Regions from separate parts of the Alkalihalophilus pseudofirmus genome, predicted to be linked through region 2. Evidence: riboswitches for the same ligand, from Rfam matches in the RefSeq annotation. Region 2 holds a riboswitch; each other region holds the start of a gene.
What was found. Region 2 has a riboswitch for S-adenosylmethionine ahead of PQ478_RS07515 (methionine biosynthesis PLP-dependent protein). Riboswitches for the same ligand answer to the same signal wherever they lie in the genome.
Positions count from the first base shown of each region.

Region 1 (8,051 bases), 1.9 Mb from region 2:
CTCACGCATTAGTCTTGGGCTGCATTACCCTTCTGATGTTATGGCCGGATGGGGACTTGGGTTTGTAAGTGGTGTACTTTTTTATGCAGCAGTTGCTGCTTTGATGAGTTGAGATCGATAGGAGGATGAAAGATGAGAATCGCTATATTTTCTGATACGTACAGTCCACAGGTAAACGGAGTAGCTAGAACGTTAACGAGACTTGTCAGCCACCTAGAGAAACGAAACGTTGAATATCAATTGTTTATCCCTGATCAGCTAGAACATACAGACCCATTTAAAAGCAACATTCATTCTTTCACAAGCTTTCCCTTTTTCCTCTATCCAGAGTGTAGAGTTGCTTGGCCTAATATGCTGAGATTAAAAAAAGAGCTGCTAGCATTTAATCCAACCGTCCTCCATGTAACCACACCTTTTAACCTGGGATTGGCAGGTGTTCACCTCAGCAAGAAATATCACATTCCTTTAGTTGGCTCTTATCACACTCATTTTGATCATTACTTGCAATACTATAAACTCACTTTCCTGTCCGACTTGATGTGGTCTTACTTAAGATGGTTTTATGCAGACTGTAAGAAGGTCCTCGTTCCTTCAATTGAAACAAAGCTCCATCTTGCCTCTAAAAAATTTAACCATCTAGATATATGGAGCCGAGGTGTAGATTGCCAGCAGTTCTCACCCTCAAAGAAAGAAGGATATTTGTATGACCTCTACAATATAGAACAAAAATTTGTTCTCCTTTATGTTGGCCGTATGGCACCCGAGAAAGATCTAGCAACCATGAAAAGGATTATGCGCCATCTTCCTAAAGAGATATGTGAACAAGTTCATTGGATTTATGTTGGAGGTGGGCCGATGCTGTCTGAAATGAAGTCTGAGTTCCAATGTGCTCAGGTGACGTTTACAGGCTATTTAAACGGCGAGGCACTCTCAGCACTATACGCTTTAGCCGACTTATTCATTTTCCCTTCCCAAACGGAGACGTTCGGTAATGTCGTATTAGAAGCTTTGGCTTCAGGAACACCAGCTATTGTTGCTGATAAAGGAGGCGTTAGGGAAATTGTGGAACATGGAAAAACAGGAATGATTTGTAAGTCTGGTAATGCCGAATCTTTTGTTCAAGCCATTACTAAGCTCCTTTACTCTCCTAGTCAGCGGCTTGAGATGGGATATGCAGCAAGAACGTATGCCTTATCTCAATCATGGGATTCTATTTTCGACGGATTATTATCAGAATATAAAAAACTAAGCATTGGTTCCTTGGATAAAAGATCCCTTGCCTAACCTCTCCCCTTTAATCCTCACCACTTTCTAGGCATGAGCATAGTGTAATAAAGAGTTAACTGATCTTTTGCTAAGGAGTGGGAGAATGTATTATTACGATTCAATGTACGAACAGATGGAGAGGCAAGGACCACCTGGGCCACCTCCGCAGATGACGCCACAGCTTCCAAGCGGTCCTCAAGCTTTCGCGGTGGATCCTGGAGCCATTAATCGCTGTTTATTTCGATTTACATTTATCCGCCTAACAAATGGTGAAACGTTTTGGTTCTTCCCAACATTTGTAGGCCGAAACTCAGTTGCTGGCTATCGATGGTGGTTTTTCCGCTGGGTAAATTTCGGAATTGATTTAAGAAGAATTTCATCTTTTCAATGTGTATAAGAAAAAAAGTACCTGTTTTGGGGCAGGTACTTTTTTTTCAAATATATGAATAACAATGATTCTTATTCTCAATACTAAGAGTATAAAAAGAAGGCACGGAGAATGCCCTCTTTTTATACTCTTAGCTTGGTTCGAACGTTTTACAATCCGTCTCCTCTTGACGATCTGCTTGTTTCCCTTTATGACTGATTACATAGATCTTATCCGCTGCACATTGGTTACCATGCGACCAATGTACACAATTGTTCACTTCACATAAAACATCTTGTGCCATATTAGTCCACCTCCCTCTTACTGCCTAGTTTGGCCTTTTTTGAAGAGAAGCATACATAGAAGTGTTTCTATTATTTGTTATACCCCGATTATCTAAACTAAAACAAAAAACACAATCTCTCAAATGAGAAATTGTGTTTTTTTGTATTTCTTTTAATAAAACTGTAAATTAAAGTCCTGCTTGTTCTTTAAGAACAGACGCTTTATCCGTTTGCTCCCATGGAAGCTCAATATCTGTACGTCCAAAGTGTCCGTATGCTGCTGTTTGCTTATAAATAGGACGACGAAGGTCAAGCATTTTAATGATGCCAGCAGGACGAAGGTCAAAGTTATCACGAACTAATGAAACAAGTGTTTCTTCAGAAACTTTACCTGTACCAAATGTATCAATTGAAATTGACACCGGCTGAGCAACACCGATTGCATATGCAAGCTGCACCTCACACTTATCAGCTAATCCAGCTGCAACGATGTTCTTCGCTACATAACGAGCTGCATAAGCACCTGAACGGTCAACTTTTGTTGCATCTTTACCAGAGAATGCACCGCCGCCGTGACGAGCATATCCACCGTAAGTGTCTACAATGATTTTACGTCCAGTTAAACCAGCATCCCCTTGAGGTCCGCCGATAACAAAGCGTCCTGTTGGGTTAATGAAGTATTTCGTATCCTCATCAAGCAATTCAGCTGGTACAACCGGGTTAATGACATACTCTTTTAAGTTGCGTTGAATTTGCTCAAGAGTTACTTCTGGATGATGTTGAGTGGAGATAACAATCGTATCAATACGAGCTGGTTTTCCGTCCTCATCATATTCCACAGTCACTTGTGTTTTCCCATCTGGACGTAAGTAAGGAAGAATTTCTTCTTTACGTACTTCAGTTAAGCGGCGAGCTAGTTTATGACTTAATGAAATAGGAAGCGGCATAAGTTCTTTTGTTTCGTTATTTGCATAACCAAACATTAAACCTTGGTCACCTGCACCAATTGCTTCAATTTCTGCATCAGTCATTTGTCCTTCGCGAGCTTCTAATGCTTGGTCAACCCCAGCTGCGATATCTGCTGATTGCTCATCAATTGATGTTAAAACAGCACAAGTCTCTGCATCAAAACCATATTTAGCACGTGTGTAACCAATTCCTTTGATCGTCTCACGAACGACTTTAGGGATATCTACATATGTGTTTGTAGTGATCTCACCCGCAACTAAAACTAAACCAGTTGTTACAGATGTTTCACAAGCTACACGAGCATTAGGATCTTTCGCTAAGATCTCATCAAGAATCGCATCAGAGATTTGATCACTAATTTTATCTGGATGACCTTCTGTTACTGATTCTGATGTAAATAAACGACGACTTTGCTTTTCTACCATGTTCAAATTCCTCCTATGCAGACAACTACAACGGTTGTGTGCGAATGATTTGAGACGGCACTCGTTTCTCATCCAATGGGTGATAAAACGGTTTAAGACGTGTATAAACGTAGAAAACCCCATTCCATCGAGGAAAAGGGTTGAAATGTTTACCTTTCGCCTCTTATCGTTCAAGGCAGCTGCCTTGCAGGTTAGCACCTTTTCACTCGTTTGGCATGAGTGTTGGTTGCTGGGTTTCTTCGGGCCTGTCCCTCCACCTACTCTGGATAAGAGTATCCGTTCGCGACATATCATAACGTACATAGAATCCTCTGTCAACACCGGCCGAAAATTCACTAATATTCATACTTTTAGTCGGAGTAGAACTCGTTTATAATGAGTTATACTATTCATTAATTAATGTCATTTTATTTTCATCACCATCTAGATTAAACCGTTTTCTTCTATATAGTATTATGCTTCTTCCAGAATTCATCTCTTCATATTTTATGGACTTATTCATTTAAAGTCTTCTTCATTTTCGTCTCAAATCGTAAGAACTAACACCTTTTCCCCTTTGGCCCTTTCAATACCAAAAGGGCGGCTTTTGGTTCATTGCATCATTTTTCAAAAAAACTTTCACATTAGTATAGACTAATAGATATAATGTGTTATACTAATTGACATAGAAACGATGACAAGTACCAAATACCAATAAAAAGTTAAATTACTTTAAATAGGAAAGGGTTTTGCGACAATGACTACTTTAAGCCTTACATCAGAACTTGACCAATTATTGAAAAGTGAGCAGACACACCATGATTTACCGATCTCGGCATTAGTTGAAAAATCACTGATGCGTAAAGAAGGTAAATTAACAGCTTCTGGTGCATTAAGCGTTGAGACTGGTACGTACACAGGACGTTCGCCAAAAGATAAGTTCATTGTCAACGAGCCAAGTGTAGCCGACAAAATTGCATGGGGCCCTGTTAATCAGCCAATCGAGAAGGATGTATTTACGAAGCTTTACAAAAAAGTGCTGGCCCACCTTGGAACGAAAGAAGAATTATTTGTTTCAAAGGGATATGCTGGAGCTGATAAAAACTTCCGTCTTTCTTTAAAAGTTGTAAATGAATTTGCATGGCATCAAGCTTTTGCTAGACAATTATTTATCCGTCCAACTGCTGAGGAATTGAATCAAGAAACAATTGCAGACTTTACGATTGTTTCAGCACCAACGTTTAAAGCTGATCCTGCAGTAGATGGAACTCGCTCTGAAACATTCATTATTATTTCATTTGAAGAACGTATCGTTTTAATTGGAGGAACTGAATATGCAGGTGAAATGAAAAAATCTATTTTCTCTGTGATGAACTTCATGCTCCCTGAACAAAACGTTCTTTCAATGCACTGCTCTGCGAATGCAGGAAAAGAAGGCGATGTTGCTTTATTCTTTGGCTTATCAGGTACAGGTAAAACTACCTTATCTGCTGACCCGAATCGTTACTTAATTGGAGATGATGAGCACGGCTGGTCATCTAACGGTGTATTTAATATTGAGGGCGGCTGCTATGCAAAATGCATTAACCTTTCTGAAGAGAAAGAACCGCAAATCTGGAATGCGATTCGTTTTGGATCCGTTCTTGAAAACGTTGTCGTAGATGAAAAGACAGCATTACCTGATTTTGACAACACGGTTTTAACAGAAAATACACGTGCTGCTTACCCGCTTGAAGCGATTCCTAATGCGCTCACACCAAGTGTTGCAGGTCATCCGAATACAATTATCTTTTTAACGGCTGATGCTTTTGGCGTATTGCCACCAATCAGCAAATTAACAAAAGAACAAGCAATGTACCATTTCTTATCTGGCTACACTAGTAAGTTAGCTGGAACAGAGCGCGGGGTTACATCACCAGAAGCAACGTTCTCAACATGCTTTGGTGCACCGTTCTTACCGCTTCCTGCAGCTCGTTATGCAGAAATGTTAGGCGAGAAGATCTCCCAGCATGATGTTCAAGTATTTCTAGTGAATACTGGATGGTCTGGCGGTCCATACGGTGTCGGCAAACGCATGAACCTGCCGTACACTCGTGCAATGATTCAAGCTGCATTGCAAGGTGAGCTTCGTCAAACAGAAACAGCAGTTGACCCAATTTTTGGTCTGCACGTCCCACTTCACTGCCCAGGTGTGCCTGATGAAGTTCTACACCCGCGTGATACATGGACAGATAAAGCTGCGTATGATGAAAAGGCAAAACAACTTGCTGCTGACTTCCAAGAAAACTTCAAGAAATTTGAAAATGTCAGCGACGAGATCAAGTCTGCAGGACCAACATTATAATCCCATTATTAATCATACTTTTCCCACTAAAAGCCAAGTCGCCTTACACGACTTGGCTTTTTAGTATCTTATTTTGTTTACTATTTACCCTGCATTCCTTCCTTGACATGGGTCAGCTTATCCTTGATCGACACACCATCTTCGTGGTAATGAAGCTTGATATTCGTTAACACATCGCTTGCCCCTTCATCAATACCAACTTGCTGTGCTGATTTGATCACATTAAATACATCATCAATACTTCCTTCTATTACCGTTTCCATCGGTCCTACATGATAGGTGAGTCCAGAGTTTTGAACAACCTCTACAATCTTTGGAATCACACCGTCCGTATCAACATCTTTCCCGTTCGGTAATACTTGAAATCCTGCTGTTACAGTTGCCATTAATCTCATCCTTTCATGTTAGCGTATATGTTTCTCTAACCGTTTTATTAAATTTCCAAACATATTCCACTAAAACACAAAAAAACACCGACCTGAATAAGTCGGTGATTAACCAAGTCCGTGTTTTCGTTGCGCTTTTAGCCACTTCCCTGCCTCTGTCAGAATTCTCTGTTGTTCTTTTGCAGGAAAATGATGAGTGTAATCAGGGTAATACCAAGCATCAACTTTTTTATTTACCTGATTTAGAGCCTGCTCCAGTCTATAAGCATGCTCAATCGATACATGCTCATCTTTCATCCCGTGGATAATTAAAACAGAAGATTGAAGATCCTGCAGTTGATCCAGGGGTGTTCGGTCTACATATCTCTCTGGATATTTATTTGGTGTCCCTCCTATCACTCTCTTCATCATCCTTCTTAAATCGACTCGTTCCTCATACGTTAAAAACATATCCGTCACACCATTCCAGCTGATAAGAGAAGCAACTCTCTTATTGTGCAGTGCAGTTAAAAGTGCCATGACTCCCCCTCTTGAGAATCCGATAAGGTGGATACTATCGGGGTCAACAGTTGGATGACTGAATAGGATATCACAAGCTGTATGTGCATCTTCTCGATCTTCCCCTGCAAAATCTTCCTGTCCCTCTCCCCCTTTATTACCACGATAAAATGGAGCAATGACGACAAATCCTTCGGCTGCCCATTGAATCACCCGCTGAATTCGAACCATCCCAACATTTTTTATGCCCCCTCTTAAATAAACAAGTCCCGGAAGCTTCTCACGAGTGAGCGTTCGCGGTTCGGCTAAATATCCCTTTACTTGCAACCCATCACTTATGTATGTAATTAAATACAATGAAATGGAGGAGTGAGGGGATGGTACTTTTTGTTTATCGATGATCATTTTGCACATCATGCCTTCACCTCTTTCATATCGTTTCTAGCATACCAATCCCGCTTTTAAAACACCAATCATCTAGTATGTGATGGGCATACACACATTTATGTTTTCCTACATAAGATATTTCAAGATTCACCTGATGAGGAGTTGACATGCAATGAAACTGAAAAAATGGATATGGCTCCCGTTACTTATCAGTCTGATCCTTATTTCTATTAGCTGTTCATTTGGAAATGGTTCTAATGAAAAAGTAAGAGTAGCTGAAGTGACCCGGTCTATCTTTTATGCCCCTCTTTATGCCGCAATGGCACAAGGTTATTTTGAAGAAGAAGGAATTGATCTTGAGTTAACCACTGCTTGGGGCGGAGATAAAACAATGACTGCGTTATTATCTGACGGTGCTGATATTGCACTCGTTGGGGCTGAGACATCGATATATGTCTATGCACAAAATGCCTCTGATCCTGTTATTAACTTTGCCGGACTTACCCAAACAGACGGCACATTTCTTGTAGCTAGAGAACCGACTGCTGAGTTTCATTGGGATGATTTAAAAGGCAGTACGTTCCTCGGTCAACGTAAAGGCGGCATGCCGCAAATGGTAGGCGAGCATGTATTAAGACAGCATGGAATTGACCCTAGGAAAGACTTAAACTTGCTGCAGCATATCGATTTTGGAAACATCCCGAGTGCTTTTGCTTCTGGTACAGGTGATTATGTTCAATTATTCGAGCCTCAAGCAACGTTGTTTGAAAATGAAGGATTAGGCCATATTGTTGCCTCATTTGGTGAAGAGTCCGGAGAGGTTCCATACACGGTCTTTATGACAAAAGAAAGTACCCTTACGAATAACAACGAAATGATTGAACGCTTTACCCGTGCACTATACAAAGGACAACAATGGGTAAGTGAACAACCTCCTGAAATCATCGCTGCGACCATTGTAACCTTTTTTGAAGATACGCCGGTTGATGTCGTCACTCAAGTAGTAGAGCGCTATAAGGAACAAGGGTCTTATGCAACGGATCCTTTCTTATCATCAGGTGCTTGGGACAATTTACAAACGATCATGGATGCATCAGGGGAGCTGCCATTGTATGTTGAATACGAAGAGCTGGTAAACACCCAAAT
Region 1 covers NZ_CP117835.1:3,347,557-3,355,607, forward strand. The annotation lists gene PQ478_RS17670 (phosphatase PAP2 family protein) at 1-112, shown strand, start outside; gene PQ478_RS17675 (glycosyltransferase family 4 protein) at 133-1,284, shown strand; gene PQ478_RS17680 (hypothetical protein) at 1,370-1,663, shown strand; gene PQ478_RS17685 (DUF1540 domain-containing protein) at 1,785-1,937, opposite strand; gene metK (methionine adenosyltransferase) at 2,106-3,311, opposite strand; SAM riboswitch class I at 3,472-3,584, opposite strand; gene pckA (phosphoenolpyruvate carboxykinase (ATP)) at 4,048-5,634, shown strand; gene PQ478_RS17700 (thiamine-binding protein) at 5,715-6,020, opposite strand; gene PQ478_RS17705 (alpha/beta hydrolase family protein) at 6,129-6,923, opposite strand; gene PQ478_RS17710 (ABC transporter substrate-binding protein) at 7,078-8,051, shown strand, end outside.
Region 1: linked by a shared signal. The riboswitch ahead of metK (methionine adenosyltransferase) and the one ahead of PQ478_RS07515 (methionine biosynthesis PLP-dependent protein) in region 2 are both predicted to bind S-adenosylmethionine.

Region 2 (8,051 bases):
TGAATATTCCTGGTGAGGATAAGGAGCATGTGCATCATTATTTTAAAGAAGCCCATCCTTATTTTGATTTAGATGTGGTCGTAATCGGCGGGAAGAACTCTGCAGTAGATGCAGCTCTTGAACTCGAGAAAGCAGGGGCTAGAGTGTGTGCATTGTATCGTGGGAGCGAATATTCAACCAGTGTGAAGCCTTGGATCTTACCAGAATATGAATCACTTGTCCGCAATGAGAAAATAAATCTACATTTTAATGCAGAAGTTAAAGAGATAACAAATCATGAAGTAATATATACAATCGGTGATGAAGTATATTCAGTGAAGGCAGATGCTGTTTTCGCTATGACAGGTTACCATCCTGATCATTCTTTTCTAAGAAAAATAGGGGTGGAAGTAGAAGCAGGTTCCGGACGTCCTGCTTTAGATCCTGAAACGATGGAAACAAATGTTGAAGGAGTTTATATTGCTGGAGTGATTGCAGCTGGCAATAATGCAAATGAAATCTTTATCGAAAATGGACGTCACCATGGACCGTTGATCGCTGAAGATTTAAAGAAAAAATTTTCAACATAAAAAAGCCCTTTTAGGGGCTTTTTTATGTTAGGAATATTTGTTGTAATTGTTCATTATCAGTAGTAAGTTCAAGAGCAACCATTAGCTTCAAGCGTGCTTTTTGTCCGTTTAGTCCATTCGTAAAAATTACCCCAAGATCTTTAAGCGTTCTTCCGCCTCCGTCGTAACCATATGTATCCTGTACGACTCCGCTGTAACATCTTGATACTAATACAACAGGGATTTGTTTTTTTATTAAACGGTCTAATGCAGGCATGATGGCCGGTGGCACGTTCCCTTGTCCAAAAGCTTCAATGACCAGGCCGTTAATTCCTGCATCAGCTACTGCATCAACAATATCAGCTTCCATCCCGGCGTACGTTTTAAGCAGTGAGACTTTCTTTGTTAGGGAATCAACTGGGTGGCATTCCCTATGCGATAATGTATGATGGAAGTTTACCCCTCGTTTAGTGACAATTCCAATCGGGCCGTATTGAGGGCTTTGAAAGGTGGCAATGTTAGAACTATGTGTTTTCGTTACGTTTTTAGCTGTATGAATTTCATCGTTTAAAACAACGAGCACACCTTTACCGTAGGCTTCGTCACTTGCTGCGGTTTTTACAGCAGAAATGAGGTTGTGAGGACCATCTGATCCTAGTTCATTGCTTGAGCGCATAGCGCCGGTTACCACAACTGGGTTTTCGATGTTTAAGACAAGATCAAGTAAATAAGCCGTCTCTTCTAGCGTATCCGTACCATGTGTCACTACAATTCCATCGAGCGAATCATTTTGTACTCTTTCTTTTAATCGTTTGGCCAGATCGACCATTAGAGAAGGAGTCATATGAGGCGACGGAATGTTCAAGTAATCATCTACGACAACAGAGGCGATGCTTGAAAGGGATTCAATTGTGGAATATAATGGATTTACTAGATTGGGGGTAACCGCACCATGTTCATCCTCTTGCATAGCGATGGTTCCGCCAGTATGTAACACAAGTATCTTTTTCATCTTTCATGCTCCTTTTTATCGTTCGAGAATGACTCTCTTGATGTTATGTACGTATTTTACCATACTTTTCATACCTCACTCATTAGAATTACCATCTAATTTTGTATAAATACTATTTGTATGATTAATAAATGATTGCACAGTATAAGAAAGGTAGGCTCTACATTGTTTGCCCTATTAACAGCTGCTATTGCACCAGGAATGGCGTTACTATCTTATTTTTATTTGAGAAATGAATATGAATCAACTGTCAATGCCTTAGTGTTTAGAACCTTTATTATTGGACTTATCCTTGTTTTCCCTGTTATGGTGTTGCAGTACGCCTTTACAGCTGAGGGTTTATTACAGGCTGGTCTAAGTCAAGCATTTATTTTGTATGGATTTTTTGAGGAGTTTTTCAAATGGTTCATGCTCTATTTTTTTGCATATCAATATGGACAAATGAAACGTCGTTATGATGGAATTGTCTACGGTGTGTCTTTATCACTAGGGTTTGCATCGATGGAAAATGTGTTCTATATTCTAGCTCACGGACTAGAGACTGCGGTAGGTCGTGCTCTGCTTCCTGTATCAAGCCATGCATTATATGGGGTGATTATGGGCTATTATCTAGGCAGAGCCAAGATGGAGAACACCAAAAGAAAGCAGTTTCTATTACTATCCTTATTGATCCCGGTCCTGCTTCATGGAGTCTATGATTTCATTTTGCTGACATTTGATATGTACTTTTTAATCGGACTGGTACCTTTTATGGTCGGCCTTTGGATCTTAGCGTTAAATAAGGTAAAATGGGCTAATAAGCTTGATCATTAAAATGTAGAAAGGGGAATGAAAGATGGTAGGAGAACGTTATCGAGTAATCATTCGTTGCCCGAAATGCGGGGAAAAATATATTCTACGTGGCAAAGAAAATGATCACGGTGAATATGAGACGGGCTTTAAACAATGTGTGTGCGGAAATAATGATGACCTTCACGTGGATGCGACACCTGAATCTTAAAAAACACTTGCAATTACTCGTGAGATAGTGTAACTTAGGTTCAACGTAGAAAGTTTATTTAGAAATTTCATAAAACATGAATTCTTATCAAGAGAGACGGAGGGAATGGCCCGATGAAGTCTCAGCAACCAGCCATTATTGGTCAGGTGCTAATTCCACCAAGCTGAAGCTTGGAAGATAAGAAGAGGCTAGCATTTAACAGACACCTTCTTCTTATTTATTTAAGGAAGGTGTCTTTTTTAGTTATTAGGAGGAATCGGGAGGAGAAACCATGACAAAAGAGAGATATAAAACAGAGGTTGTTCAGATTGGAAATAGAGGACGCGAGCATACTGGAGCTGTTAATACGCCTATTTACTTATCAACAGCCTACAGACATACTGGTATTGGAGAATCAACAGGATATGATTATGCAAGAACGGGCAATCCGACACGTGAAGTTTTAGAAGATGCGATTGCGTCCCTTGAAGAAGGAGATCAAGGATTTGCATGCAGCTCTGGAATGGCTGCAATTCAAACAGTCTTTTCGTTATTTGAGTCGGGGGATGAAATTTTAGCATCTAAAGATTTATATGGCGGGACATATCGACTGTTTGAAGAAGGATGGAGCAGATGGGGCCTTCATTTCTCTTATGTTGACCCGAGGGACTTAGCTCAAGTAGAAGCGGCTGTCAATGAAAAAACAAAAGCACTGTTTATAGAGACTCCAACGAATCCTTTGATGCAAGAAGCCTGTATTAAGTCACTTGCAGCTATTTGTCAAAAACAACAGCTATTATTGATCGTTGATAACACGTTCTACACTCCTTTATTACAACAGCCGCTTGTAGAAGGTGCTGATATCGTTGTTCATAGTGCATCCAAATATCTAGGAGGGCACAATGATGTAATCGCAGGTCTCGTCGTCTCAAAAGGCAAAGAATTATCTGAGCGAATTGGATATTATCATAATGGAATTGGCGCAACACTCGGTGCTTTTGACTCATGGCTTTTAATTCGTGGGATGAAGACTCTAGCCCTCCGTATGGAAAAGCACGAAGAGAATGCGAAAGCTGTCGTTCAATATTTAGAAGAAAATGAGCATGTTACAGATGTATTATATCCAGGGCGCGGCGGAATGGTATCGTTTCGTATTCAAGACGAGGAATGGGTGAATCCGCTCTTGCAGCAATTAAAACTGATTTCCTTTGCAGAGAGCCTAGGCGGTGTGGAAAGTTTAATGACCTATCCAGCAACCCAAACACATGCAGATATTCCAGAAGACGTGAGGGTTGAAAATGGCGTCTGTAATCGACTTCTTCGTTTTTCAGTAGGGATTGAGAGAGCAGAAGATCTTATAAATGATTTAGAGCAAGCCATTACGTATGCAGCTAAATCGAAATCAAATGTGTAAGGGGGTGTCCGCATGACTTTTATAGAAAAAATGAAAAATGAAGTATTAGTTGGAGACGGTGCAATGGGGACTCTTCTTTATGAACAAGGGATTTCCAAATGCTTTGAGGAGCTGAATCTATCAGACCCAAATAGAATTATAGATGCACATAAACAATATATCGAAGCAGGTGCTGTAATCATTCAAACGAATACGTACGCTGCCAATCGCTTAAAACTGGAGAAATATGGCCTCGGTGAAAAGGTTAGAATCATTAATCAAGAAGCAGTAAAGCTTGCAAGAGAAGCTGGCCCTAATGGCATATTTATTGTCGGAACAGTCGGTGGATTGCAAAATTTCCATCAAGAGGAATGGACGAAAGAAGAAGTTCTAGAGGCATTAGAAGAACAAATTGAGGCCTTGCTTGCATCAAATGTAGACGGTATATTGTTAGAAACTTTTTATGACTTAGATGAACTGTTAGGAGCAATTAATATCGTTCGGAACCAATCGGAGCTCCCTATAATTGCTAATGTTTCACTAGGTGAAATCGGGGTGCTTCATGGCGGGGTTTCTCTTAAAGAAGCAATTGGCAAGCTAGAGAATGCAGGAGCAGATGTTGTAGGGGTAAACTGCAGAATGGGTCCAAGCCACATGCTTCGTTCATTAGAAGATGTGCCGCTGCCAAAGCGTGCGTATTTGTCCGTTTATCCAAATGCCAGCTTGCCTGAATATCAAGACGGAAGATTGTTTTATCATTCAAATCCTGAATATTTCGAGAGTATGGGTGAGCAGTTTGTGAATCAAGGGGTACGCCTTCTTGGCGGCTGCTGTGGTACGACTCCCGAGCACATTAGAGCCTTTAGTCAAGTAGCAGAGCGTAGAACACCTGTGGAGGAGAAATGGGTTACGCCTTCTTTGGAAAAAGTTACAAAGAAAATAGAGTTTCCTCGCTCTCTAGAGCCGCTATCTGATATTGCTAAGAAAAGACGCTCAGTGATCGTTGAGCTCGATCCTCCTAAGAAATTAAGTACTGAAAAATTTATAAAGGGTGCAAAAGTTTTAAAAGAAGCAGGAGTGGATGCGGTGACTCTGGCGGATAATTCACTTGCTTCTCCGAGGATTGACAATATGGCTCTGGCCGCCCAAATAAAAGAAGATGTAAGGCCGCTTGTACATGTAACTTGCCGAGACCGTAATTTAATTGGGCTGCAGTCACATTTGATGGGGCTGCATGCGCTCGGTATTAATGATGTGCTGGCTGTGACCGGAGATCCGACAAAAGTGGGGGATTTCCCGGGGGCTACTTCGGTGTATGATGTCACCTCTTTTCAACTTATTTCATTAATGAAACAATTAAATGAAGGCATATCTTTCTCAGGTAAAGATCTTGGACAGAAAGCTAATTTCTCTATTGCTGCTGCTTGTAACCCTAACGTTAGGCACTTGGATAAAGCAGTTCAGCGAATGGAGAAGAAAATAGAGAGTGGTGCTGACTTCTTTATGACGCAGCCTATGTACAGCGAGGAACAAATTGAAGCGTTCTATCATGAAACAAAACATTTAGATACACCAATTTATGTCGGGATCATGCCGCTGACAAGCTCAAGAAACGCTGAATTTCTTCACAATGAAGTGCCGGGTATTAAGCTTACAGATTCAATCCGCAGATCAATGGCTTCCTGTGAAACAAAAGATAGTGCTCAATTAGAAGGAATAAAGATTGCAAAATCATTAATTGATACAGCTACACAGTATTTTAACGGTATTTATTTAATTACACCGTTTCTGCGATATGAAATTACAGCTGAGTTAACAGCCTATATTGAGCAGAAATCAACGGCTAAATTAATGAATTAAACACTTTGAGCTGTATTTTACGAGATGTATGATAGGAATGTAAATTTTTGGACTTGTATGGATTTAAAAAGGAGAGTTAATCATGCCAAAATCATTATTAGAACAACAACTTAAAGAGAGAATCCTTGTACTAGATGGAGCTATGGGGACGATGCTTCAACAAGCAAACCTTACGGCAGAAGATTTTGGCGGCGAGGAATATGAAGGTTGTAATGAATACTTAAATGAAACAGCACCTCATGTCATTGAAGGTATTCATCGTGCTTACTTTGAAGCAGGTGCGGACATTGTTGAAACAAATACATTTGGAGCAACAGATATTGTTTTAGACGATTATGATTTAGGATTTAAAGCAGAAGAGCTTAACCGTGTCGCTGTAGAGATTGCAAAGAAAGCAGCTAAGGAATTTTCTACTCCTGAAAAACCGAGATTTGTAGCAGGTGCGATGGGTCCGACAACCAAATCATTATCGGTAACAGGAGGCACCACCTTTGACGCTTTAATCAACTCTTATCATGAGCAAGCACGAGGGCTGCTCTCTGGTGGAGCCGATTTATTATTACTTGAAACAAGCCAGGATATGAGGAATGTAAAAGCTGCATATGTCGGTATTGAGCGTGCATTCTCTGAACTTGATGTAAAGGTGCCGATTATGGTGTCAGGAACGATTGAGCCAATGGGTACAACGCTTGCCGGCCAGACAATTGAAGCCTTTTATTTATCGCTTGAACATATGAAGCCGACTGTCGTTGGCTTAAATTGCGCAACGGGTCCTGAATTTATGCGGGACCATATTCGTTCCTTATCGGAGCTGTCTAATACGTTTGTAAGCTGTTACCCGAATGCAGGGCTTCCTGATGAAGAAGGACATTATCATGAATCGCCAAGCTCTCTATCGAAAAAATTAATGGGATTTGCTGAAAAAGGCTGGTTAAATATTGTCGGCGGCTGCTGCGGGACGACACCTGAACATATCCGGGCAATGGTCGAGGCTGTAGATGGATTTGCCCCGAGAAAGCTAGAAGAGAAACGTGGTCATGCTGTTTCTGGTATTGAGCCCCTTATTTATGATGACAGTATGCGTCCTCTATTCGTAGGTGAGCGAACGAACGTCATCGGGTCGAGGAAATTTAAACGGCTGATTGCTGAAGGGAAGTATGAAGAGGCATCAGAAATTGCTCGTGCACAGGTGAAGCGTGGTGCGCATGTAATCGATATCTGTCTAGCTGACCCTGATCGTGAAGAACTTGAAGATATGGAAGCCTTTTTGAGTCATGTTGTTAATAAGGTGAAAGTACCGTTAATGATCGATTCTACAGATGAGGCTGTTATTGAAAAATCTCTAACTTACTCTCAAGGAAAAGCGATTATCAATTCCATTAACTTAGAAGACGGGGAAGAGAGATTTGAAGCGATTGTTCCTTTAATAAAAAGATACGGCGCAGCAGTTGTTGTAGGAACTATTGATGAAGAAGGGATGGCTGTTTCAGCAAAACGAAAGCTTGAAGTGGCCAAGAGGTCTTATGATCTTCTAGTAAATAAGCATGGGCTAAAGCCATCCGATATTATCTTTGATCCGCTTGTTTTCCCCGTAGGAACGGGGGATGCGCAATATATCGGCTCTGCTGAAGCAACGGTTGAGGGAATTCGCTTGATAAAAGAGGAATTACCTGAATGCTTAACGATTCTTGGTGTAAGTAATGTCTCGTTTGGACTGCCCCCTGTAGGGAGAGAAGTTTTAAATGCTGTTTATCTTTATCACTGTACACAGGCCGGACTCGATTATGCGATTGTAAATACCGAAAAATTAGAACGCTATGCCTCGATTCCTGAGGAAGAAAAAGAAATGGCTAAAACGTTATTATTTAAAACAACGGATGAATCCTTAGCTGAATTTACAGCTTTTTATAGAGGGAAGAAACAAGAGAAAAAGGTTGAAGCGTCTTCAATGACATTAGAAGAGCGCTTGGCAGCTTACGTAGTAGAGGGAACGAAAGAAGGATTGTATAAAGATCTCGATCAAGCTCTTAAATCTTACTCGGATGCATTAGATATTATAAATGGTCCTTTAATGGACGGTATGGATGAGGTTGGCCGTTTATTTAATAATAATGAGCTGATCGTTGCTGAAGTGCTCCAAAGTGCTGAAGTCATGAAAGCGTCAGTTGCCCACCTTGAACCTCATATGGAGAAAAAAGCGGATGATGATGGTAAAGGTAAAATCTTGCTCGCTACTGTGAAGGGTGATGTGCATGACAT
Region 2 covers NZ_CP117835.1:1,445,955-1,454,005, forward strand. The annotation lists gene PQ478_RS07495 (YpdA family putative bacillithiol disulfide reductase) at 1-569, shown strand, start outside; gene PQ478_RS07500 (asparaginase) at 592-1,560, opposite strand; gene prsW (glutamic-type intramembrane protease PrsW) at 1,726-2,373, shown strand; gene PQ478_RS07510 (hypothetical protein) at 2,396-2,560, shown strand; SAM riboswitch class I at 2,642-2,744, shown strand; gene PQ478_RS07515 (methionine biosynthesis PLP-dependent protein) at 2,832-3,953, shown strand; gene PQ478_RS07520 (bifunctional homocysteine S-methyltransferase/methylenetetrahydrofolate reductase) at 3,966-5,792, shown strand; gene metH (methionine synthase) at 5,875-8,051, shown strand, end outside.

Region 3 (8,051 bases), 120 kb from region 2:
ATCGTCTGCTATTTTTTTAGCAACAAGGTAATGTTTGATGCGATCGCTCTTATCAGGGTCAACAGTCCCCATTGAGCTAAGCAGCACAAAGCGGTCGACCTTATGTTTTTTCGCAGCATCTACTGCTTTCATCGCACCCCACATGTCAATTAAAATCGTTTTATCTGCCCCGGTATGACCTCCGGAACCAGCTGCAAAGATGACAGCATCTATCCCGTCAAAGGCATGATCGATATTTTCCTCTAAATCAGCAATGACCACTCTGTCTGCGCCTGCATCCATAAGTGATTCTGTCTGTTTGTCATCTCTAATCATCGCTGCAGCCTTATGATCACTTTTGCTTAATTCTTTTATAGCTTGCTTTGCTACATTTCCATTTGCTCCAACTACTAGTATATTCATTTCATTCACTCCTTTTACTATCTCAATAAATCTTTTCCCTAATTCAGTTTTTCATAAACATCAGAAATAAGCATTAAAGCATTTACGAACGACAAGGAAGTTAGTATGATAAAAATAGTAAAATCAACCAAAGGAGCTTTAACCTATGAATTTGTCTGATTATTCTTTTATTAATACAGAAAATGAACTTTTAAATATGCTTGGGGAGCCTAGTCTTTTAGCTAAGCGAAAAGTTATTGATCATATTGATCGGCATGTGAGCGAGTTTCTATCTAAATCTCCCTTTGTCGTAATATCTTCAGCCAACGCAGCTGGTTTATGTGACGCCTCACCACGAGGAGATGCTCCGGGCTTTGTATCCATCCTTGATTCAAAAACATTGATTATTCCTGAGAGACCAGGCAATAAGCGGCTTGATTCCATCAAAAACATTCTTCAGAATTCTCAGATAGGCTTGTTATGTATTATTCCTGGACTTAATGAAACCCTTCGAATCAACGGGAAGGCTAGAGTAACAAATGATCAAAATTTATTAGAATCAATGAGTGTGAAAGGGAAAATCCCCATTTTAGGAATAGTCGTTGAGGTAGAAGAGTGCTTCATACACTGTGCCAAAGCTTTTATTCGTTCAAACTTATGGGATTCAACTTCGTATGATAATGAACTTCCAAATCCAGCCTCTATTTTATCAAGTCATGCAAAGACATTGAATCGTGACACAGAAACAATTCAGCAGCAGCTCGAAGAAAGCTACACACAGCGCCTCTATTAAAAAAAGAAAAGGGGACAAAGCATTTGATGAGCCTTGCAAACAATAACGCCAAAGGAGTAAAGTTTTTTCATCACTCCGCTTCATACTATGCTTCAGATAAATTAGCATTTTGTTTGCTCTCAGTTAAATACTTCCGTCCCAGCTTTTTTATTTTACTTCCTCTTTTCGATCATATACTGGCACCCATCCTTCTTTTGTTTTAAAAATGCGAATGGCTACGACTTGACGATCTTCTTGCAGTGTGAAATAGTGACGATAATTTTCAGGTACAGAAATTAAATCGCCCGGTTCTAACTCTACATCAAAGAAACGGCCATCTTTCCCCTCAATTGCAAATATCCCATGTCCGCTCACAATATATCGCACTTCGTCATCAGTATGATGGTGTTCTTGCTTAAAGTTTTTAAGTAAATCTTCAAGCTTGGGCGTAGCAGAAGACAGTGAGATTACATCTGCAGTTAGATAGCCTCTTCTCTCTGAAATATCAGCAATTTCATTTGCATAAACTTCTAGAATTTCTTCTTTCTCAGCCTCTGATAATGTATACTTTTCAACTAAGTGAGACGGTAGTTTATCTGTTGACCAGCTTTCATAGATAACACCTTGATCATTTAAATATGCTTCTACCCTTCCTCCTTCTAGTCTCTCGTTCGTATCATGAAATCTCAATGTTGCCATAGTTCATTCCTCCCTTAATCGCTTGTACTTGTTGTGTGAGAAGAAGCTGCTTCACATGAAAGCTGAACAAAAATTCAAGTGCTTCCAGATGCTTTTTAGCTTCTAGGCCGTCACGCCCCCAGACAGTGATTCCGTGATTTCTAATTAAAACAGCTTTCGTTTCTCGTTTAATAACATCAGCAACAGCTTGGCTAAGTTTAGGGATATCTGCAAAATTACGAACAATAGGGATTGTTAATTCCCCGTCCTCTTCCCAAATATTGAATGCTTTAATTAATTCATTGCCTCTAAACGTTACGGCCCCTGTATCACCGTACATATCTGAAATTAAATTATTATAAATTGTATGCACATGCAGCGAGCAGCCAGCGTCCGTTAACCGGTATACTTGTGCATGAAGGAGCGTTTCTGCAGAAGGTTTTAAGGATGTTTGTTCGATAGATTGACCACATTGATCCACTAACAAAAAATCTTTTTCCGTTCGTTTACGCTTATCTACTCCGCTAGCTGTCACATAAAAAGATAACGGCTCATTATCCACCTTTATTGAAAGGTTGCCGCTTGTTCCAGGAAACCAATCACGAGCAGCTAATTCATCTTTAATATCAGCTAATTCGTTCCACTTATCTATCGACAAACTGACTTCCTCCCTTCTAAGTAATTCGTAATCTGATGAAAATTTTCAAAAGGCTGATAGGTAATATTTAATTCCTCGCATTTTTCCTTTAGATAGTCTCGCGCAAAAACTAAGTCTGCTAACTTTGCTGCTTCAAGATCAGTTATTGAATCGCCAATGACAATACACTCATGCAATGTCTCATCGAATGATCGTATAATACTTGGTTTGCAGCAGCCGCACCCATTATTGCAATGCGTATCACAAGAATGCGGCCATTTAATCAGGATTTTCTCACCTGAAAAATCGGCTTTATTACAATAGATCTGCTCTAAAGGCACATCAAATTCTGCAAGCATTGGATAAACAAAAAAATCAACGCCTCCGCTCACTATGTAAAACGGGATATCGTTTTCATTCGCATAAGTTAACAGGGAAGCAAAACCATCCCGATAGTGTGCGTTCTCCCTGAGAAACTCAAGCATGTCTTGCTTTTTAGAAGAGGGAATATAGGAGAATAATTTCCCGACACCTTCTTGTATCGTAATGGTTTGATTTAAAATCTGATCTTTGATCTCTTCCCATTCAGGAGGGGCAAACTGCTTCATTAGAGCAATAATGTTGTCTGATTCTGTAATGGTCCCGTCAAAGTCACAGAAAATAATCGGTTTCTTCATACTTTTACGAGCCCCCACGTATCTAGTGCCTTTCTCAAGTTTAAACTTGATTCCGCCTTCTCTTCTAATGTCTGGCCAGAAAGAACACCATCTATAGCTTCTCTAAAAGCCGCACCGCCTGCGCTCGCTCCATCTGGATGACCATGAATGCCTCCGCCTGCATTAATGACAGTATCAATTCCAAAATCTTCAATTAATTGCGCTGTCATACCTGGGTGAATGCCTGCTGATGGGACAGGAAATGCTTGCGCGTATGGCTCATCTGCTGTTCGCAAAGCTTGAGCGATTTGTAATGTTTCTTGTTTAGGCATCGCTACACTGCCATAAGGTGACGGGAATAAGACTAGGTCTGCACCAACCATACGTAGTAATTTCCCTAAAAGTAATGGATTGCTCACCCCGTATCTAGTAGAAGAGGTTATAGCCCCTGAAAAGGCTGGATGTGCTAAGATCGGCACATCAATTTCCGGGTCTTCTCTTAACCCTTGAAGAACATCGAGTCCGTATGTAAATACGTTAAACAGTAAGGCCGGTGCTCCGAGTTCAATCGCTGTTTTTGCCCGCTCTTTCAACTCAAATGTCTTTCCCGTTAAATTCACAGCATATAAAGGCCGATTTCCAGTTTCTTCTGCTGCTTCAGCAATCGCCGCAAGCCCAACCGGAACTCTTTGTTCAAGTGGAGTTAATTCATTTTCAAATAGAATTTCATCGTCTTTCACTAAATCAACCCCGCCTAACGCTTGATGAAGCATTTGCTCATGAAGCGAGTCGAGTGACCTTCCAATAGCTGCCTTAAATATACTCATCACCAATGGACGATCATAAGCACCTGTTAATTCTCTCACCCCTTGAATACCAAAACGCGGTCCTTTGAAATGGCGTTGAATTTCATTGCTGAAATGTAGATCGATCAGTTTGATTGAGCCATCTAAAGATAGTTTGCCAAAGGTCGTTGTAAGAATAGCCGGCAGATCAAAGCTGTAGTTAGCAGCAGGAAAAGAAATACTAATTAACCCTCTTCTGACTCCATCTGCCGATTCCTCAATTTCCCTCACTTCAACAACCTCACCTTTATGAGCAAGCAGTTGTGCTTTTTCAAGTTCTGGCAGATCCGTCCATGAACCAACCGTTAATCCTATTGCAATTTTTTCTGCTTTTTTTTCAAATTCACCATTTTGATCATGAACTAAATACTGAGCGATAACTGTCATTTTTAGACCCCCTGCATGAATAGTAAACAAAAAAACCTCTTCCTAAAGAGGGAGAGGTTTGTATAGTTTAAGCTCCCTCTTATCTATCAGCTAATAATCGCTGCAAGAATTAGCACCGTGTTTTTCAAACCGGTTGCCGGGCTTCACTGGGCTTGTCCCTCCGCCTGCTCTTGATAAGAGATTGGTATAAAATTATAATTAAACTTACTTAAATTTTAAAAATTCCAGCCAAATAAACTGAACAATCAATTTATTGTTACTATCATGACAGCTACTAAGTTAACTTGTCAATAATTATTTTATTCAAATTTGAAAATTATTTATTTTAAAAAAATATTGACGAAATGGAGTTACTTGTTTTATAGTTTTCATCAAGTGATCTTACAATTTTCCAAAAACTTCATATTCCACTCTTATTACGAGTAGGCTGAGGGAATTGGCCCTATGACGCCCAGCAACCGACCTTTCTAATGTTTGATTTCATTGGTTTAAATCAATAGGTTTAAATCAATAGGTTTGAATCAAATGTTTTGAATCAAATGTTTTGAATCAACCAAAGGCACGGTGCTACATCCAACAGACTTTGTCTGAGAGATAAGAGAGATGCGATCATACATCCACCTCTTTTCGATCAGAAAAGAGGTTTTTTATTTTTATTATTTTAGGAGATGATCTAATGAGTACAAGCATTGCCACGGCAAGTTATGAACCATTAACAGAAGAAACGGCTATCGCCTACATCGAAAAGCTTAATCAGAAGCTCGGCCTCTTCCCTGCACCTTCTCTTCTTCTATGCAAAGAGATTGGTGATGGTAATCTTAATTATGTATTTCACTTGAGCGACTCACTAAGCGGACAATCTCTCATTATCAAACAAGCACTACCTTATGCAAAAGTGGTAGGGGAAAGCTGGCCCCTCACTTTAAGACGAGCAAAAATTGAAGCAGAAGCCTTACAAAAAGCTGCAGAAACTGTCCCATCATTGGTTCCTAACGTGATACATACTGATGATGACTTAGCTATCACTATCATGGAAGATTTATCTGACTATACTATCTTAAGAAAAGGACTAATTGATGGTGAGACCTACCCTAATCTTGGCAGGCATATTGGGACATATCTAGCAAAAACGATCTTTCATTCCTCTCCTTTTGGTGAAAGCCAGCAAGAGATAAAAGAAATCTCAGTTAGATTTACAAATCCTGAGCTTTGTAAAATCACAGAAGATCTCGTGTTCACAGATCCTTTCTTTGATCATGATACAAATAACTTCGAAGATCATTTGAAAGATACTGTGATTGAACTATGGAAAAACGAAGAGCTTAAGCTAGAAGCTGCCAAACTCAAATATACATTTCTTACAAAATCAGAAGCTCTCATTCACGGGGATCTCCACACAGGGAGTGTGTTTGTAACTGCAGAAGAAACAAAAGTGATTGATCCGGAATTTGCTTTTTTTGGTCCTGCTGGCTTTGATTTAGGTTTATTTATTGCTAATATACTGTTAAATACCATCTCAAAAACGGCTATAGATGAACAGCAGCATTCTGACCTGTATCTAATTATCATTGAAACCATAGAAGTATTTAAAGAAGAATATAAAAAGCTATGGCAAAACCACCATGTAGAAGCTTTTATACAAACAGAAGGCTACGTCGATTATATGCTAGCTACCATTTTTGAAGATGCTGTTGGCTTTGCTGGCTGTGAATTAATTAGAAGGATTATTGGACTTGCTCATGTGGCTGATATTGATAACATTTCAGATTGTCAAAAGCGTTTATGCGCTCAGAAAAATGCGTTGGAATTAGGAAGCACCTTTATCCTAAAAAGACGAAATATTCGTACGATTGATCAATTAATTCAAGAAACAAAGGATGTGTTAAAATGACCATTCAATCTGTTGAGTGGAATCAAGAAACAAACGTACTCCGTATCCTAGACCAAAGACAATTACCTCATAAAGTGATCTTTATAGATGCCGTTTCCATTGAGGAAGTTTGGGAGGCCATCACGTTTCTTAAAGTAAGAGGTGCACCTGCGATTGGTATTGCCGCAGCTTTTGGACTTGTTTTATGGAGCGAAGGAAAGCAATCTAATCAACTTGAACTCTTTTTAGATGAGCTCGAGGCCAAACGAGATTATCTTGCCACAAGCCGCCCTACTGCTGTTAATTTATTTTGGGCCACAGACCGAGTGATTGAAGCAGCTATTCAAGCTAAAAGTGTCGAGGAAGCTAAAGAGCGGTGTGTATTAGAGGCACTAGCGATCCAAGAGGAAGATAGGAATACGTGTAGAAAAATTGGAGAATTTGGTCTAGAGCTCTTGGAAGATGGAGATACAGTACTAACGATCTGTAATGCTGGAGGGATCGCAACAGCGCAATACGGTACAGCTCTGGCTCCTTTTTATCTCGCAAAAGAAAGAGATATAGAATTAAACGCTTATGCGTGTGAGACAAGACCCGTTTTACAAGGTGCAAGACTAACGGCTTGGGAATTGCAGCAGCTAGGTATTGATGTAACCTTAATTACTGACAGTATGGCTGCTCATGTATTAAAGACAAAAAACATTACTGCGGTGATGGTTGGAGCGGATCGAATAGCCGCTAATGGAGATACTGCAAATAAGATAGGTACATACGGTCTTGCCATCTTGGCTAAAGCCCATGATATTCCTTTTTATGTAGCAGCACCTTTTTCAACCATTGACCTTAACACTGTATCCGGGGAAGATATACCTATTGAAGAACGAGCTGCTGAGGAAGTGACTCACCTTCAAGGTGTGGCGCTTGCACCTGATGGCACTAAGGTATTTAACCCTGCTTTTGATGTTGTACCTAATGAACTTATTAGCGGAATTATTACCGAAAAAGGACTTATTAGAGGAGATTTTAAAGATCGATTGCAAGCACTCCAAAACGAATCCGTCCATGTATAGAACGTAAAGAAGCGTAGTGCAATCACTACGCTTCTTCTCATCCTTTCATTAACACTTCTGCTTTTATGGAATCCAATAACTCTTCTTTCTGAAATCCTGTGCCAATCAAAATGATAACAGGCTCATCTTCCTCATCAGCAGGCGTTAACTGCAAAGTCTTGGATGCATATTGAAAGTGAAAGAGTCTTGGTGTTTCAGTTAAGCGAACTACTCCTTTCGCTCGAATGATCAGCTCATCATTTTTCTTCAGCCACTTCTCAAAAGCTACCCTCTCTATATTCGGCACATCTTTTACTCGAACGGCTTGGAAAGTATGTTGATGGTGATGGTGATGGTTGTTTTGACTTTTTTCAGACTCCTCTAATTCCCACTTAAATCTTGAGGCGAACAACTCAGTACGATCTACATTTCCCATCTCAGTTTCAATAATAGGAGTGTTTTTCTGCTTCAAAACTTCAACTTTCTTTTTAACTTTGTTAAGCGTACGGCCGTCTGTTAAATCCATCTTATTAAATAAGAGTAATGAGGCAAACTCAACCTGTTGATTTAATAACTGTCTTACTTCTTTAGAACTTTGAAACCGGCTTTGATACTCGAGAAATTTACTAGTATCTAATACACTTATAATCGACTGTAATTGAACGGCCTCAACTAAATGCGGGTGTGTGAGTGCTTCCATTATTTCTTGGGGATTAGCAATGCCTGTCCCTTCTATAAATAATATATCTCCTGGATCGTCTGAGCGCAAAAGCTCC
Region 3 covers NZ_CP117835.1:1,322,113-1,330,163, reverse strand. The annotation lists gene PQ478_RS06855 (SDR family oxidoreductase) at 1-402, opposite strand, end outside; gene PQ478_RS06850 (MSMEG_1061 family FMN-dependent PPOX-type flavoprotein) at 548-1,174, shown strand; gene PQ478_RS06845 (1,2-dihydroxy-3-keto-5-methylthiopentene dioxygenase) at 1,322-1,852, opposite strand; gene PQ478_RS06840 (methylthioribulose 1-phosphate dehydratase) at 1,830-2,489, opposite strand; gene PQ478_RS06835 (2-hydroxy-3-keto-5-methylthiopentenyl-1-phosphate phosphatase) at 2,480-3,145, opposite strand; gene PQ478_RS06830 (2,3-diketo-5-methylthiopentyl-1-phosphate enolase) at 3,142-4,356, opposite strand; SAM riboswitch class I at 4,433-4,536, opposite strand; SAM riboswitch class I at 4,767-4,957, shown strand; gene mtnK (S-methyl-5-thioribose kinase) at 5,033-6,247, shown strand; gene mtnA (S-methyl-5-thioribose-1-phosphate isomerase) at 6,244-7,296, shown strand; gene PQ478_RS06815 (CobW family GTP-binding protein) at 7,334-8,051, opposite strand, start outside.
Region 3: linked by a shared signal. The riboswitch ahead of mtnK (S-methyl-5-thioribose kinase) and the one ahead of PQ478_RS07515 (methionine biosynthesis PLP-dependent protein) in region 2 are both predicted to bind S-adenosylmethionine.